One region of the Synechococcus sp. R70.1 genome, then DNA from elsewhere that is predicted to be linked to it. Evidence: predicted binding sites of a transcription regulator. Region 1 holds the regulator's gene; the other holds the start of a gene.

Region 1 (7,335 bases):
TGCTACTAGCAGACACCTGGGCGCTCTGAAGTATCTATACTCTTCCAAAAATGCAATCTTGTATAGCTCTGTGGCAACCTGGCAAGTTGTGCCAATTACTTGTTGAGGTTCGTCTCTAAGGTTTGTTGAGAAAGAGTTTCCGCTGTTCATACTTGACTTAATCATTCCATAGAATCTTTTGATCAAAGAGTACTGACTACCCATAAGGTCAGCTATTTGATCTAGCTTCTCCTCTTCTTCCTCCATATCTATGCTTCTGATCTTTATGTTTTTCGAGTTTAAGAAAGATTTTATCTTCGATATGTCAACTTCTAGCATGTTAGAAGCAGCTACTTTTTCCTTATCTCTCGGTACATCGTCTGGTAGACTATTCTCTATTGTTTTATGGATGGCAGCCTGATCTTTTTGAGAGTTTTGATCTGTAGCTTGGGATATCTCTAATCTGGAAGATTTTTTAAGAGCAACCTGTAGTTGCTGATAGATACCTCTAGCTTCTTTCACTAAGTTTTCTAGGATAGCTCGCTGACTGTTGAGCTGCTCACTATGTTCAGCTAGCTTGACAGATATAGCCTGCGTAAGATCCTTACCCCAAACCTGCAGAAAACTTTGATAACTTTCTAGAAGACGCAGCCTGAACTTTTCAAGATCAGCTTGGATAGACTGTAACCTCTGAGAAGTCTCGTCTGCCAATCCTTCTCCTAACTTGATTAAGGTTTTGTCGAGTTCTTGGCCCAGCCATGAAGATATCTCTCTAATGACCTCTCGCTGCCAGGCCTCTGGTCTAGGATTGGCCTTGTAACGGCGGGCAACGTAAACACCCAATGAGAAACCAACAGCCACCCCAATTAACAAAGCCAAAACGAGGTCCATCAGATTGGCTCCTTGCCCCTATTGTTACTTTTTGCCTAGGTTAACTCGGTTACCTGCCTGTTTCAAGATTCTCAGGCAAGAAGAGGCGTATCTTGTCCCGAAGAACCGAGCAGGGATCCCAACCAGCTTTGTTGGAGCGCTTTCTGGGCGGGAGTGAGCTCAGGCAAGGCCTCCAGGGTGTACACATCCGGGCGGGGCGGATCCAAGGGGATCCAAAAGTGCTTTAACTGATTGCCTTGGAAGACGCTAAGACAGATGGTTTGGTGGGGCTGATAGGCTGCCAGGCGCTCTGGCAAGGTGGCGGCGCTTACCCGGAGGCCATCCAAAGCCACCAGCTCGTCGCCAGCCCAGATGCCTGCTTTTTGAGCCGGGGAGCCCATCTCGACGGCGCTGATGCGGTTGCCCTCGCCGTTGAAGTTCAAGCCCAGGTAGGGAGGAGGGTTGGGGCGGCTAAAGTGGGCCTTGAGGGTGAGGCCAAACGGATGGAGGTAGGTGTCGTAGTCCAGTTCTTCCGTGCCTTCCACGTAGGCGGCAAAAAAGCGCCAAAGGTCGACACCGGCTGCTCGCTCAAAGGCCTCTCGCAAGTCTTGGTAAGTATAGCCTTTCTCAAACCGGCCAAAGCGCTGCCACAAATCCCGCATGGCCGTGTCCAGGGATCCCCGCCCCCCTGAAAGGTGGCGAATGTGCAGATCTAGCAGCCAGCAGACTAAAGCGCCCTTGAGGTAATAGGAAACCTGGCTGTTGAGGCTATTTTCGTGGGGGCGGTAGAGCTTGATCCAAGCATCGAAACTGGATTCTCGCAGCGATTGTACGGCTCGACCTGGAGTGCGCTGCAGCCGGCCAATTTGCTCGGCCAGGATCTTTAAAAAATCTTCGGCGCTGAGGATCCCTGCCCGCAGCAAGATGACATTTTCGTAGTAGCTGGTTGCCCCCTCGCAAAACCACAGACAGTCCACGTAGTTTTCTTGGTTGTAGTTAATTTTCTCCAAAGCTAGAGGGCGCAGCCGCTTGACGTTCCAAGCATGGAAAAGCTCATGGGCCAGCAGCGCCAAAAAGCGGCGGTAGGACTGAGGCTGATGCAGCTCTAGTCCAGAATAGTTGAGGGTGGCACTGTACTTGTGTTCTAGGCCACCAAATCCCCCGGCCGACAAATGCACAATAAACCAGTAGCGGTCGTAGGGCAGCCCGCCAAAAAACGCTGCCGTGGTTCGGACAATTTTCTCGGCATCGGCCACCGCTTGCTCCAAATTTAGGGTGCCCGCTCCCCAGACCACGAAGTAGTGAGGGATCCCTTCCACCGCAAACGACCGCAACTGGTGCAGGCCCACCTCCACCGGGCTATCCACCAGCTCGTCGTAGTCTTCAGCAAAGAAAGACTGGCCAGGGCTAGGATCCCCTGGGGAAGGAGAGGCCAGGGGCCGCAGGCTGGTGGCAATGCGCCAGTCGGGGTGGGGAGGGATCACGGTCAGCGTATAGGGCTCCCGCTCGCGGCCAGGCACGTAGAGAAAGAGCGCCGCCCCATTGAAATAGGCGTGGGTGAGATCCAGATGGTTGGTGCGCACCGTCAGCTCATAGGCATAGACCCGATAGCGGACTGTAACCGCCGAACACCCAGGTGGGTCTACCTCCCAGGTGTTTTTATCAACCTTTCGCCAGTTCAAAGGGCTCCCTTGCTCGCTCAGGGCCTGAAACTCCTGTACATGGCGGGCATGCTCCCGCACTAGGTAGGATCCCGGCGTCCACACTGGCAGCCGCAGCCGCAGGGGCACCTCCGGTTCCACTTCGCGAATCTGCAGCTCCACCTCCAAGAGGTGACTGGCTGGCTCTGGCATCCGCACCGTAAAGTGCTGGCGGCTAGGGCGAGAAGGGGTGGCAACCTCAGCCGGCGGGATCCCCATACAACCTTCCCTTGTCGCAACAAAGGAACGTAGCTCTGGCTACAAAGATATCCAGGCAGAGTCTCTTAAGTTTAGGGTAGTCTCTGAGTTGTGGGCAGCTCGATCCAGGTGCCCTAAGTTAACCTCAGGGGTTGATCCTAAGAGATAAACTGACCTTGAAAGGTTGACAAATCTCGTGGTGGCCGTCGCAGAAAAATCTCTCATTGCAGCTTTTAAGCAGCTAGGAGGATCTCGCCATCCTCCGGTTATCGAGACTTATGAACGCGGCAAGACCATTTTTCTCCCCGGCGATCCGGCGGAGCGGGTTTACTTTTTGGTCAAAGGGGCGGTTAAGCTCTCGCGGGTGTACGAAAGGGGGGAAGAAATTACCGTTGCCCTCCTGCGGGAGAACAGTATTTTTGGTGTGCTCTCCTTCATTACCGGGCAGCGCTCCGACCGCTTCTATCACGCCGTAGCTTTTACTCGCGTCGAGCTGCTTTCTCTGCCCATCGAACAGGTGGAAAAGTCTGTACGGGAGAACGCTGAGCTGGCCATGTTGCTGCTCAAGAGCTTGGCTTCCCGTATCCTGCAGACAGAGATGATGATTGAAACCCTGGCCCACCGCGACATGGCCTCCCGCCTAGTTAGCTTTTTGTTGATCCTCTGCCGCGACTTCGGGGTGCCTGGCCCCAATGGCGTAACCATCGACCTCAAGCTATCTCACCAGGCCATTGCCGAAGCCATCGGATCAACCCGCGTCACCATTACCCGTCTCTTGGGAGAGTTGCGCAAGAAAAACTACATTTCTATCCACAAGAAGAAGATCACTGTCCACGACCCCATCCAGCTTGGCCATCGCTTTGCCTAGGGGGCCAGCTCTCAACGGCTGAGAGACCCCTGCTAGGAGGCGGGCAGCTGAGCCAGGGCAGCCAGGATCTTTTCCCCCATTTCCCGGCAGCCGACCAGGGTCATCCCCTCCGAGTAGATGTCGGCGGTGCGGTAGCCCTGGGCCAAAACCGCCTCGACGGCCTGTTCGATGCGGTCAGCAGCTTGGGGCTGATCCAAGGAGTAGCGCAGTAGCATTGCCCCAGAAAGCACCTGGGCAATGGGGTTGGCCTTGTCTTGGCCGGCAATATCCGGAGCTGAGCCATGGACTGGCTCATAGAGGCCTGGGCCGGTAGCTCCCAGAGAGGCAGAAGGCAACATGCCAATGGAGCCAGTTAGCATGGCCGCCTCGTCGGAGAGGATATCCCCAAAGAGGTTTTCTGTCAGGATGACGTCAAACTGCTTTGGCCAGCGCACCAACTGCATGGCCGCGTTGTCGACATAGAGGTGGGAAAGCTCTACGTCAGGGTATTCGGCGGCAATGGCGGTAACCCGCTCCCGCCACAGTTGCGACACCTCCAGCACATTGGCCTTATCCACCGAGCAAAGCTTGCGCCGTCGCTTGCGGGCCAGTTCAAAAGCTACGCGGGCAATGCGATCCACCTCGGCCTCGCTGTAGGCCATAGTGTTGACGCCGCGGCGGGATCCCTGGGCATCGACGAAGATCCCGCGGGGCTGACCAAAGTAGATGCCGCCGGTGAGCTCGCGTACCACCACCAGGTCGATCCCAGCAACTACCTCCGGCTTTAGGGAAGAGGCCTGCACCAGTTGGGGGAAGATCTTCACGGGGCGCAAGTTGGCAAATAGCCCCAAGCCGGCCCGCAAGCCCAGCAAAGCCTGCTCCGGTCGCTTCTGGCGCGGCAGGGTATCGTACTTAAAGTCGCCAACCGCTGCCAAGTAAACGGCATCGCTTTCCTGGGCCATTTTCAAGGTCTCCGGGGGCAAGGGATCCCCCGTGGCCTCGTAGGCTGCTCCGCCAATTAGGCCCTCCTGCCACTGGAGGGAAAACCCCATCTGAGCGGCAACGGCGTCCAAAACTGCCCGACCCACCTGCATAATCTCAGGGCCGATCCCATCGCCGGCTAGGGCAGTAATCCGATAGGTTTGAGCAGCAGAAGAAGAAACGCTCATGGGCGATCCCCGCAAGAGGAGTGCGTAGCGATATTACCATCCCCTTGCCCAAGGTCTGCCGAAAAGTCCCCCGGGAAAGTTCCCCTAAAAAAAGTGCAGCTTGGCCATCAGCCTGCTGCACCTAGAGTTATCAATATTCGGCTCTCTAGAACAGGCCCAGGGTAACCCACTTGTCCAGCGGCAGAGTGGCGCCAATGCCTAGATACAGGGTTACCAAAGTGCCAATCAAAAACACCGTCGTCGCCACTGGACGGCGCAGCGGGTTCTGGAACTTGTTGACGTTTTCAATGAAAGGCACAAACAAAAGGCCCACGGGAATAGCCAACATCAGGGCAATGCCCAGCAGCTTACTGGGAACAACGCGCAAAATGTGGAACACAGGGTAGAGGTACCACTCGGGAAGAATTTCCAGGGGCGTGGCAAAGGGATCTGCCGGCTCGCCTACACCCGCGGGATCCATAACCGCCAGGCCGACAATCACCCCAATGGTGCCCAGGATGACCACCGGGAACATAAAGAGCAAGTCGTTAGGCCAAGCGGGCTCCCCGTAGGTCATGTGGCCCATGTTCTTCTTCAGCTTGGCCAAAACTTTGGGGTTGTCCAGGTCAACTTTGCGTGTAATAACCTCAGTCGCCAGCGCTTGCTTCGAGACAGGCATAGCAGTTCTCCTTGTCTGGGGCAAAAGGGTTGAGCAAGGGAAAGTAGGGGATCCGACCAGCCCTGGATCACAGGGGTCCAGAAATGCCCTGGCGGCGGATCATCAAAAAGTGCATGGTCATGAAGACCGCCGTCAGCCAAGGCAGGACAAAGGTGTGCAAGCTGTAGAAACGAGTAAGGGTAGCTTGGCCAACGGCCTCGCCACCGCGGATAAGCTGAACCAGGGCATCACCCACCACTGGGATAGCGCTAGGCACTCCCGAGACGATCTTGACTGCCCAGTAGCCCACCTGATCCCAGGGCAGAGAGTAGCCCGTAACCCCGAAAGAAACCGTCAGCACCGCCAAGATCACGCCGGTGACCCAGGTCAGCTCGCGGGGCTTTTTAAACCCACCGGTCAGGTAAACCCGGAAGGTGTGCAGAATCATCATCAACACCATCATGGAGGCGCTCCAGCGGTGGATGGAGCGCAGCAGCCAGCCGAAGTTGACCTGGGTCATGATGTAGTTGACCGACTCAAAGGCCTCGGCCACCGTCGGACGGTAGTAGAACGTCATGGCAAAGCCGGTGGCAAACTGAATGAGAAAGCACACCAGCGTGATGCCGCCAAGGCAATAGAAGATGTTAACGTGCGGCGGGATGAATTTTCCGGTTGCGTCGTCGACGAAGGGCGTAATCTCTAGCCGCTCGTCTAGCCAGTCGTAAACTTTGCCCATGGTACCTTTCTTTCCAATTTCTCGGTATCTCCCCGGCGGGAGAAAGTCACTCCACCGTGGAGGACAGCCCTACCTCAACCAGCACTGTAACACAATTTGTTAACGACTTCCTTAAGTTAGGCTCAGCTCGGGGGCAGGAATCCGCATTCTCGCTGGCAAAACAGGTTTCGATATTGCGTCTTGTTCATATTCCTTAACTTTTCTTAGCGTCTTGCCGTCTATGGTTGCGCCAAAGCCAAAGAAGAAAGAGTGGGGGATCCGCTGGGTTCTCCGCATTCTGCTGCTGGGGTGCCTGCTCTGGGCAAGTTTAGGCACTGGCGCCTACCGAGCTCAGGCCAGCCGCTGGGGAGAAGAGCAGCAACTGCTGGCCCAGGCTTGGGCCTATGTGGATCGGGCCTACGTGGATCCGGGGTTTAACGGGCAAAACTGGTGGCAGGTGCGGCAGCGTTTTCTGGCGCGGCCCTTGAAGAATCGTCAGGAAACCTATCGGGCCATTGAGGAGATGTTGGCCACCTTGGGGGATCCCTACACCCGCTTTTTGGATCGGGAGCACTACCTCAGTCTGCAGACCTCTACTGCCGGCGAGCTGAGCGGTGTTGGCCTGCAGATTGCCATCGACGAGCAGGGGGCAGTGCGGGTTATTGCTCCCATGGAGGGCACCCCTGCCGAGCGGGCCGGGATCCAGCCTCAGGATGAGATCTTGGCAGTGGATCAGGTGCCAGTGGCGGGGCTGAGCTTGGACGAGGTGGCAGAGCGCATGCGCGGCCCTAGCGGTACAACCGTTAGCCTGCGGCTAAGGCGGCAGGGGCGCATCTGGGAGGTGGAGCTGGTGCGGCAGTCAATCCTCATTAACCCGGTGCGCACGGCTTTCTTTGAGCTGCCCCAGGGATTGGTGGCCTACATCCGCCTCAGCCAGTTCAACGGCAATGCAGCCACCCAAGTGCGCCAGGCTATCCAGGCGGCAGAAGCCCGAGGGGTGCGGGGCTACCTCCTGGATCTGCGCAACAACCCCGGAGGACTGCTGCAGGCGGCCATTGAGATTGCCCGCTTTTGGATCCCCAAAGGCAACATCGTGCTGGTGAAGGATCGCCACGGCATTCTAGAGGGCATTCCTGCCACCGGCGAAATTCTCACCCAGGCGCCGCTAGTGGTTTTGGTCAATCAAGGCAGTGCCAGCGCTAGCGAAGTCTTGGCGGGGG
Region 2 (7,335 bases), on a different contig from region 1:
AAGGGATCCCCGCCGATCTGGTGCGCAAGGCCGTCCAGCTTGCCCTGCCGGCAGCCGCCTTGGTGGAGGATCCCTTGCCAGAGAACCTGAAGCGGCAGTTGCAGCTTTTGGACTTGCCCCTTGCCCTGCAGCAGATTCACTTTCCTGAAACGCGAGAGCTGCTGGCCCAAGCCCGGCGGCGGCTGGTGTTCGACGAGTTTTTCTATCTGCAACTTAGCCTCTTGCAGCGGCGGCAGCGCTACCGCGCCCAAGCTCAGGCTGTACCTCGCTACCAGCCCGCCAGAGGGGAGCTCTTGGATCGCTTCTACCAGATCCTGCCCTTCCAGCTTACTGCGGGCCAGCAGCGGGCCATCGATGAGATCCTGGCGGATCTGCGGGATCCCTTGCCCATGAACCGCCTGCTACAGGGGGATGTGGGATCCGGCAAAACGGTGGTGGCGGTGGCGGCCTTGCTGGCAGCCATTCAATCCGGCTGGCAGGCGGCCCTCATGGCTCCCACCGAAGTCCTGGCCGAGCAGCACTACCGCAAGCTGGTGGAGTGGCTCAGCCAACTGCAAGTGCCCGTTGAACTCTTGACTGGCTCCACACCCCCCGCCAAGCGGCGCGAGATCCTGCGGCAGTTGCAAACCGGGGAGCTGCCCCTGGTAGTCGGCACCCATGCCCTCATCCAGCCGGCGGTGCAGTTTCGCAACCTGGGCTTGGTGGTCATCGACGAGCAGCACCGTTTTGGGGTAGAGCAGCGGGCTGCCCTACAACAAAAAGGTGACCACCCCGATGTCCTGACCATGACGGCTACACCCATCCCCCGCACCCTTACCCTGGCCCTGCACGGGGATCTGGACGTAACCCAGATTGACGAGTTGCCCCCGGGGCGCAAGCCGGTGCATACGGTGGTAGCTCGACCGGGGGATCGCCTGCAGGTGGTGCGGCTTATCGAGCGGGAAATTGCCCAGGGGCGGCAGGCCTACGTGGTGCTGCCTTTGATTGAGGAGTCGGAGAAGCTGGATCTCAAGTCGGCCATTGAAGAGCACCAGCGCCTGCAGGAGAAAGTCTTCCCCCAGTTCCGGGTGGGCCTGCTGCACGGGCGCCTGAGCAGCAGCGAGAAGGAGGCGGTTATCGAGGCCTTTCGCCGGCGGGAGCTGGATATTCTTGTTTCCACCACGGTGGTGGAGGTGGGCGTGGATGTGCCCAACGCCTCGGTGATGCTGGTAGAGCATGCCGAGCGCTTTGGCCTCTCCCAGCTCCACCAACTGCGGGGACGGGTGGGGCGGGGCTCCGACCAGGCCTATTGCATCCTCATGACCTCCTCCGAAAGCGAAGAGGCCCTGCGCCGCCTCAAAGTCCTGGAGCAGTCCCACGATGGCTTTTTCATTGCCGAGATGGATCTGCGCTTCCGGGGGCCGGGGGAGGTGATGGGCACCCGCCAGTCGGGGCTGCCCGACTTTGCCCTGGCCAGCCTCATGGACGACCAAGAGGTGCTGCAGTTGGCTCGCCAGGCGGCAGAGCAGCTTATTGCCCAAGACCCTGAGCTGCAGCAGTGGCCCCGCCTGCGCCACATACTGGAAGAACGCCAGGCCCGCCTTTTGGGGCCCGCTTTGTTGACTTAGCCTTGGTGCCTATGCCCCCTACCCCTGAAGAGCTGAAGCTCCACGGCCTCTCTTCCCAGGAGTATCAACAGATCCAACAGCAACTGGGCCGGGATCCCAACCCCACCGAGCTGGCCATGTTTGGGGTGATGTGGTCGGAGCACTGCTGCTATAAGAACTCTCGCCCTCTGCTGAAAAACTTTCCCACTGCGGGCGAGCGGGTGGTGGTGGGGCCGGGGGAAAATGCCGGCGTGGTGGATTTGGGGGATGGGGACTGGCTGGCCTTTAAAATCGAGTCCCACAACCACCCTTCAGCCGTGGAGCCCTTCCAGGGGGCGGCCACCGGCGTGGGGGGCATCCTACGCGATATCTTTACCCTGGGCGCCCGCCCCATTGCCCTGCTCAACTCCCTGCGCTTTGGGCCGCTGACGGATCCCCGCAACCGCCGCTTGATGGCCAGAGTGGTGGAGGGGATCGCCCACTACGGCAACTGCGTGGGGGTGCCCACGGTGGGGGGGGAAGTGGCCGTGGATCCCTGCTACAGCGGCAACCCCCTGGTCAACGTCATGGCTTTGGGGCTTTTGGAGACGCCAGCGGTGGTGAAGTCGGCAGCGCGGGGGGTGGGCAACCCTGTCTTGTATGTCGGCGCCACCACCGGGCGGGATGGGATCCGCGGGGCCAGCTTTGCCAGCGCCGAGCTGAAAGAAGATGCGCACCAAGACCGGCCAGCCGTGCAGGTGGGGGATCCCTTCCTCGGCAAATGTCTCATCGAGGCCTGTCTAGAGGCCTTTGCCATAGGAGCAGTGGTGGCCGCGCAGGACATGGGCGCTGCCGGGATCACCTGCTCCACCGCGGAGATGGCGGCCAAGGGAGGGGTGGGGATCCGCTTCGACCTCGACCGGGTGCCGGCCCGAGAAAGCGGCATGGAAGCTTGGGAATACCTCCTTTCGGAGTCCCAAGAGCGGATGCTGCTGGTGGTGCAGAAAGGCCGGGAAGCAGAGGTCATAGAGATCTTCCACCGCTGGGGCCTGCAGGCCAGCGTGGTTGGGGAAGTCATTGCCGAGCCGCTGGTGGAGATCTGGCACCAGGGATCCTGCGTGGTGCGAGTGCCGGCGCGGGCCTTGGCGGAGGATACCCCTGTATACGTCCGTCCCGTGTTGCCAGAGCCGCCGGAGTATGTGCAGGCAGCCTGGCAATGGGATCCCAGTACCCTTCCCCCCTGCGACCGGCAAGGGATCCACCTACCCCAGAAAACGCTGGCGTGGGAGCAGGTGCTGCTACAGCTTTTGGCAAGCCCCACCCTGGCCAGCAAAGCCTGGATCTATCGCCAGTACGACCACCAGGTGCAAAACAACACCGTCCTTTGGCCGGGACAGGGAGATGCGGCAGTCATCCGCATCCGCCCCCAGAAATTTGGCGTAGGCGAAGTGCCACCCCTGCAGGCTTCCCGCAAGGCGATTGCCGCCACCGTAGACGGCAATGGTCGCTGGGTGTACCTGGATCCCTATGAGGGGGCCAAAGCTGCTGTGGCCGAAGCCGCCCGCAACCTTTCCTGCGTGGGGGCGGATCCCTTGGCGGTAACCGACAACCTTAACTTCGGCAACCCGGAAAATCCGGTGGTGTACTGGCAGTTGACCCTGGCCTGTCGGGGGATTGGGGATGCCTGCCGCACCCTGGGCACGCCGGTAACCGGGGGGAACGTCTCCCTCTACAACGAGAAGGGATCCCAGGCCATCTACCCCACTCCTGTCATCGGCATGGTGGGTCTCATTCCGGACTTGAAATTCATCTGTGGCCAGGGGTGGCAGCAAGAAGGGGATCTCATCTACCTCTTGGGATCCCAGGCCGTCGCCAGCCTGGGGGGGAGTGAGTACTTGGCGGTCATTTACCAGAAAGTTACAGGCCGGCCCGCGCCCGTGGATCTGGAACTGGAAAGGCAGGTGCAAGCGGCCTGCCGCCACGGCATCCGGCAGGGGTGGGTGCGCTCTGCCCACGACTGCAGTGAGGGGGGACTAGCCGTGGCGCTGGCGGAAGCCTGCCTCAGCGGCGGACGAGGGGCCCAGATCTGGATCCCCTCTCCGTCTACCCGTTGGGATCTAGCTCTCTTTGGCGAGGGATCCAGCCGCATCCTCGTTTCCGTCGATCCAGCCCAGCGCTCCCCTTGGGAAGCCTACCTAGAGTCGCAGCTTCCCGGCCAGTGGCAGCTTCTAGGACAGGTGGGCGGGCCAGCGGATCCCTTGGTGGTGACTACTGCAGAAGGGGATCCCGTGTTGTCGGTCTCTTTGGCAGCTCTACAGGCCGCCTACTCCAGTGCCTTTGCCGACTAGCTGGTAGACTAGGCTGATTCGGACAAGTTGGCCTGGATCACCTCGCGGTAGTGGGACTTGGGCTTGACGCCCACCACCTGGGCCACCAGCTCCTTGTTTTTGAAAAACTGCACCGTTGGCGTACAGGTTACCCCGCCGGCCTCGGCAATCTCCGGCTCCTTCTCGATATCGATCTCCACCACGTGCAGCTTGTCGGCAAACTCTTCGATGACCTTGTTCAGGATGGGCTTGAGGGCATGGCAAGGGGTACAGGTGGGAGCCGTGTACTTGACCATCAGCAGGCGATTGCTCTCATGGTAAAGCCGCCGCAGGGCATAGCCCCCTTCATGGCAAGTTTGGTTGAAGTCGAGGTCCTCTTGCACCTCCTGCTCAAAACCGGCCTCCTCGACAGCAGAGTCTCCCGTAGGCTCTACCTCGATAGCAGAAGCAGGTTCCGGCTGGCTCGGCGGGACAACGGGATATTCCTGAGCTAGACCTCGCTCCGAGAGCCAGCGCTCTGCCAGCATGGCCGCCATACAGCCGGTGCCGGCAGCGGTGATGGCCTGACGAAACTCGTGATCTTGCACGTCCCCAGCGGCAAATACCCCCTCCACACTGGTGGCTACAGAACCAGGGCGGGTGACAATGTAGCCAGCTTCATCCAGCTCCAGCTGCCCCTTGAACAAGTCCGTGTTGGGTTTGTGGCCAATGGCGTAGAATACCCCCCCTACCGCCATCTCCTGCAGCTCGCCGGTCTGGTTGTTGCGCACCCTCACGCCCGTCAGGCGCTGGCCGTCGCCCAGAACCTCTACCGCCTCCGTGTGCCAGTGCACCGTAATCTTGGGGTGGTTGAGCACCCGGTCTTGCATGGCCTTGCTGGCCCGCATCTTGCCACTGCGCACCAGCATATGGACATGGGATCCAAACTTGGTCAGGTAGGTGGCCTCCTCACAGGCGGTATCGCCACCGCCAATCACCACCAGCTCCACTCCCCTGAACATGGGCATGGCCCCATCGCAGACAGCACAGGCCGACATGCCCCGGTTCCAGTAGATCTCCTCTCCAGGCAGGTGCAGGCGCTTGGCCGTAGCCCCGGTGGCAATGATGAGGCTGTGGGTGCGCACTTCCCGTTCGTCGGAGCGAACCACAAACGGCCGCTGGCTGAGGTCCACAGAGGTAACATCCTCGGGGTAAAGCTCTGCCCCCCACCGCTCTGCTTGAGCGCGCATGTTCTTCATCAGTTGGGGACCGCTGATGCCCTCGGGAAAGCCCGGAAAGTTTTCCACCTCGGTGGTGGTCATCAGTTGCCCACCCGGGATCCCGCCCACTTGAAACCCCTCGAACACGACCGGCTTCAGGTTGGCGCGCCCAGCGTAAATGGCTGCAGTCAACCCAGCAGGGCCCGAGCCAATAATGACCACATTCTCAACCCGACCTTGGTTTGTCATTGCTCTATCTCCCCTTCCGCAACGGGACTATCAAGTCAAACTCGTAATGACTACGCTTTAGCCTAACACGATTCCGCAGCCTCAAGGAGGCCAAGGCTTGTCAGTTTCATTTTCGTTCTCCCGCGGATTGCCGGTGAGCTGCTCTTTGACGAAGGGAAGGCTGGAACCAGGTCATCTTTGTATCAGAAGATACAAAAAGCTGGTGTCGGCCTTTCTAGGATGGGTGAGCGCTTTCGGCCTGTCTTAGTTTCAACCGCAACCCAAGTCAAGTTAGGAGAAAGGCATGGCATCCACCCCACAAGAAGTGCTCCAAATGATCCACGACAACAATATCCAGATGGTGGATCTCAAGTTTGTGGATCTCTTTGGCACCTGGCAGCATGTCTCCTTCCACTCTTCAATGTTGACGGAGCAAGTTTTTAGCGAAGGGCTGCCCTTTGATGGCTCCAGCATCCGAGGCTGGAAATCCATCAACGAGTCAGACATGTACATGGTGCCAGACCCCAAAACGGCCTGGATCGACCCCTTTTTCCAAGTGCCCACCCTCAGCCTCATCTGCAACATCATTGAACCCCGCACCGGCCAGCCCTACGGCCGTTGTCCTCGGAGCCTAGCCATGCGGGCTGTGGCTTACCTGCAATCGACAGGCATTGCCGATACGGCTTACTTTGGGCCCGAGGCGGAGTTTTTCATCTTTGAAGATGTACGGTTTGACCAAACTCAGAACGCCGGCTACTACTTCGTCGATTCCATTGAGGGCCGCTGGAACTCAGGCCGGGAGGAGAAAGGGGGCAACCTGGGCTACAAGCCGCGCTACAAAGAAGGCTATTTCCCTGTGCCGCCCACCGATGCCCACCAAGACCTCCGCACCGAGATGTTGCTAACCATGGCCAAGTTGGGGGTGCCCATCGAAAAGCACCACCACGAGGTGGCCACTGGCGGGCAAGGAGAGCTGGGCTACCGCTTTGCCGACCTGCTCACCTCTGCCGACTACATGATGATTTACAAGTACGTGATCCGGAACGTGGCTCGCAAGCACGGCAAGACGGTGACGTTCATGCCCAAGCCCCTCTTCAACGACAACGGCAGCGGCATGCACACGCACCAGTCTCTCTGGAAAGACGGCCAGCCCCTCTTCTACCAAGAAGGCAACTACGCGGATCTCAGCGAGATAGCTCTCTACTACATCGGCGGCCTCCTCAAGCATGCACCAGCCCTTCTGGCTTTCACCAACCCCACCACCAACTCCTACAAGCGCCTGGTGCCTGGGTTTGAGGCGCCGGTAAACTTGGCCTACTCGCAGGGCAACCGCTCCGCAGCCATTCGGATTCCGGTAACGGGCAAAAACCCCAAGGCCAAGCGGCTGGAGTTTCGCTGCCCAGATGCCACCTGCAACCCTTACCTTGCCTTCTCGGCTATGCTGATGGCTGGCTTGGACGGGATCAAGAACAAGATCCACCCCGGCGAGCCTCTCGACAAAGACATCTACGATCTGGAGCCGGAGGAGCTAGCCAAGATCCCCTCCACGCCCGGATCCCTGCTGGATGCTCTGGAAAGCCTGCAGAAGGATCACGACTTCTTGTTGGAGGGGGGCGTCTTCACTGAGGATCTCATCGAGACCTACATCGAGTACAAGATCGACAACGAGATCAACCCCATTAACCTGCGGCCTCACCCCTACGAGTTTGCGCTCTATTTCGACGCCTAATCGAGGTTTTCATCTAAAGCATTAGTTCTTGACTGATGCTTTTGAACAGGATCCCTTCTTGCCCGAGGGATCCCTTTTTTGTGCCTGCTATGGTACTCTGGATGGGGGTGCTGAGTTTACAAACTCAGGGGGGGTTTGGATGGGATCGCTTATTATTTGGGTCCTTATTCTCTTAGGCCTTCTGGCGCTTGTCGTCTATCTAGGTGACTATCTAGAGAAGAAGCGTCGGGAAGCTTTGGAGCAGGTGGCCAGGAGCCTGGGCATGTCGTTTTCAGCAGAGCTACCCG

What was found. Region 1 encodes NtcA, which controls nitrogen genes in cyanobacteria. Its sites were predicted from a motif close to GTANCNNNNGNTAC; they were not measured.
Region 2: glnA (type I glutamate--ammonia ligase) is a predicted target of NtcA. The motif match lies at 5,520-5,533, and genes of this name have one in related genera.

What each region holds. Positions count from the first base shown of each region.
Region 1 is NZ_JANSHR010000034.1:561-7,895, forward strand. Features, by position in the region: gene NW807_RS05280 (hypothetical protein) at 1-870, opposite strand, end outside; gene NW807_RS05285 (M61 family metallopeptidase) at 942-2,768, opposite strand; gene ntcA (global nitrogen regulator NtcA) at 2,944-3,615, shown strand; gene leuB (3-isopropylmalate dehydrogenase) at 3,648-4,763, opposite strand; gene petD (cytochrome b6-f complex subunit IV) at 4,909-5,421, opposite strand; gene petB (cytochrome b6) at 5,489-6,136, opposite strand; gene NW807_RS05310 (S41 family peptidase) at 6,357-7,335, shown strand, end outside.
Region 2 is NZ_JANSHR010000002.1:44,521-51,855, reverse strand. Features, by position in the region: gene recG (ATP-dependent DNA helicase RecG) at 1-1,607, shown strand, start outside; gene purL (phosphoribosylformylglycinamidine synthase subunit PurL) at 1,619-3,913, shown strand; gene trxB (thioredoxin-disulfide reductase) at 3,922-5,340, opposite strand; gene glnA (type I glutamate--ammonia ligase) at 5,624-7,048, shown strand; partial or broken gene NW807_RS00245 (hypothetical protein) at 7,188-7,335, shown strand, end outside.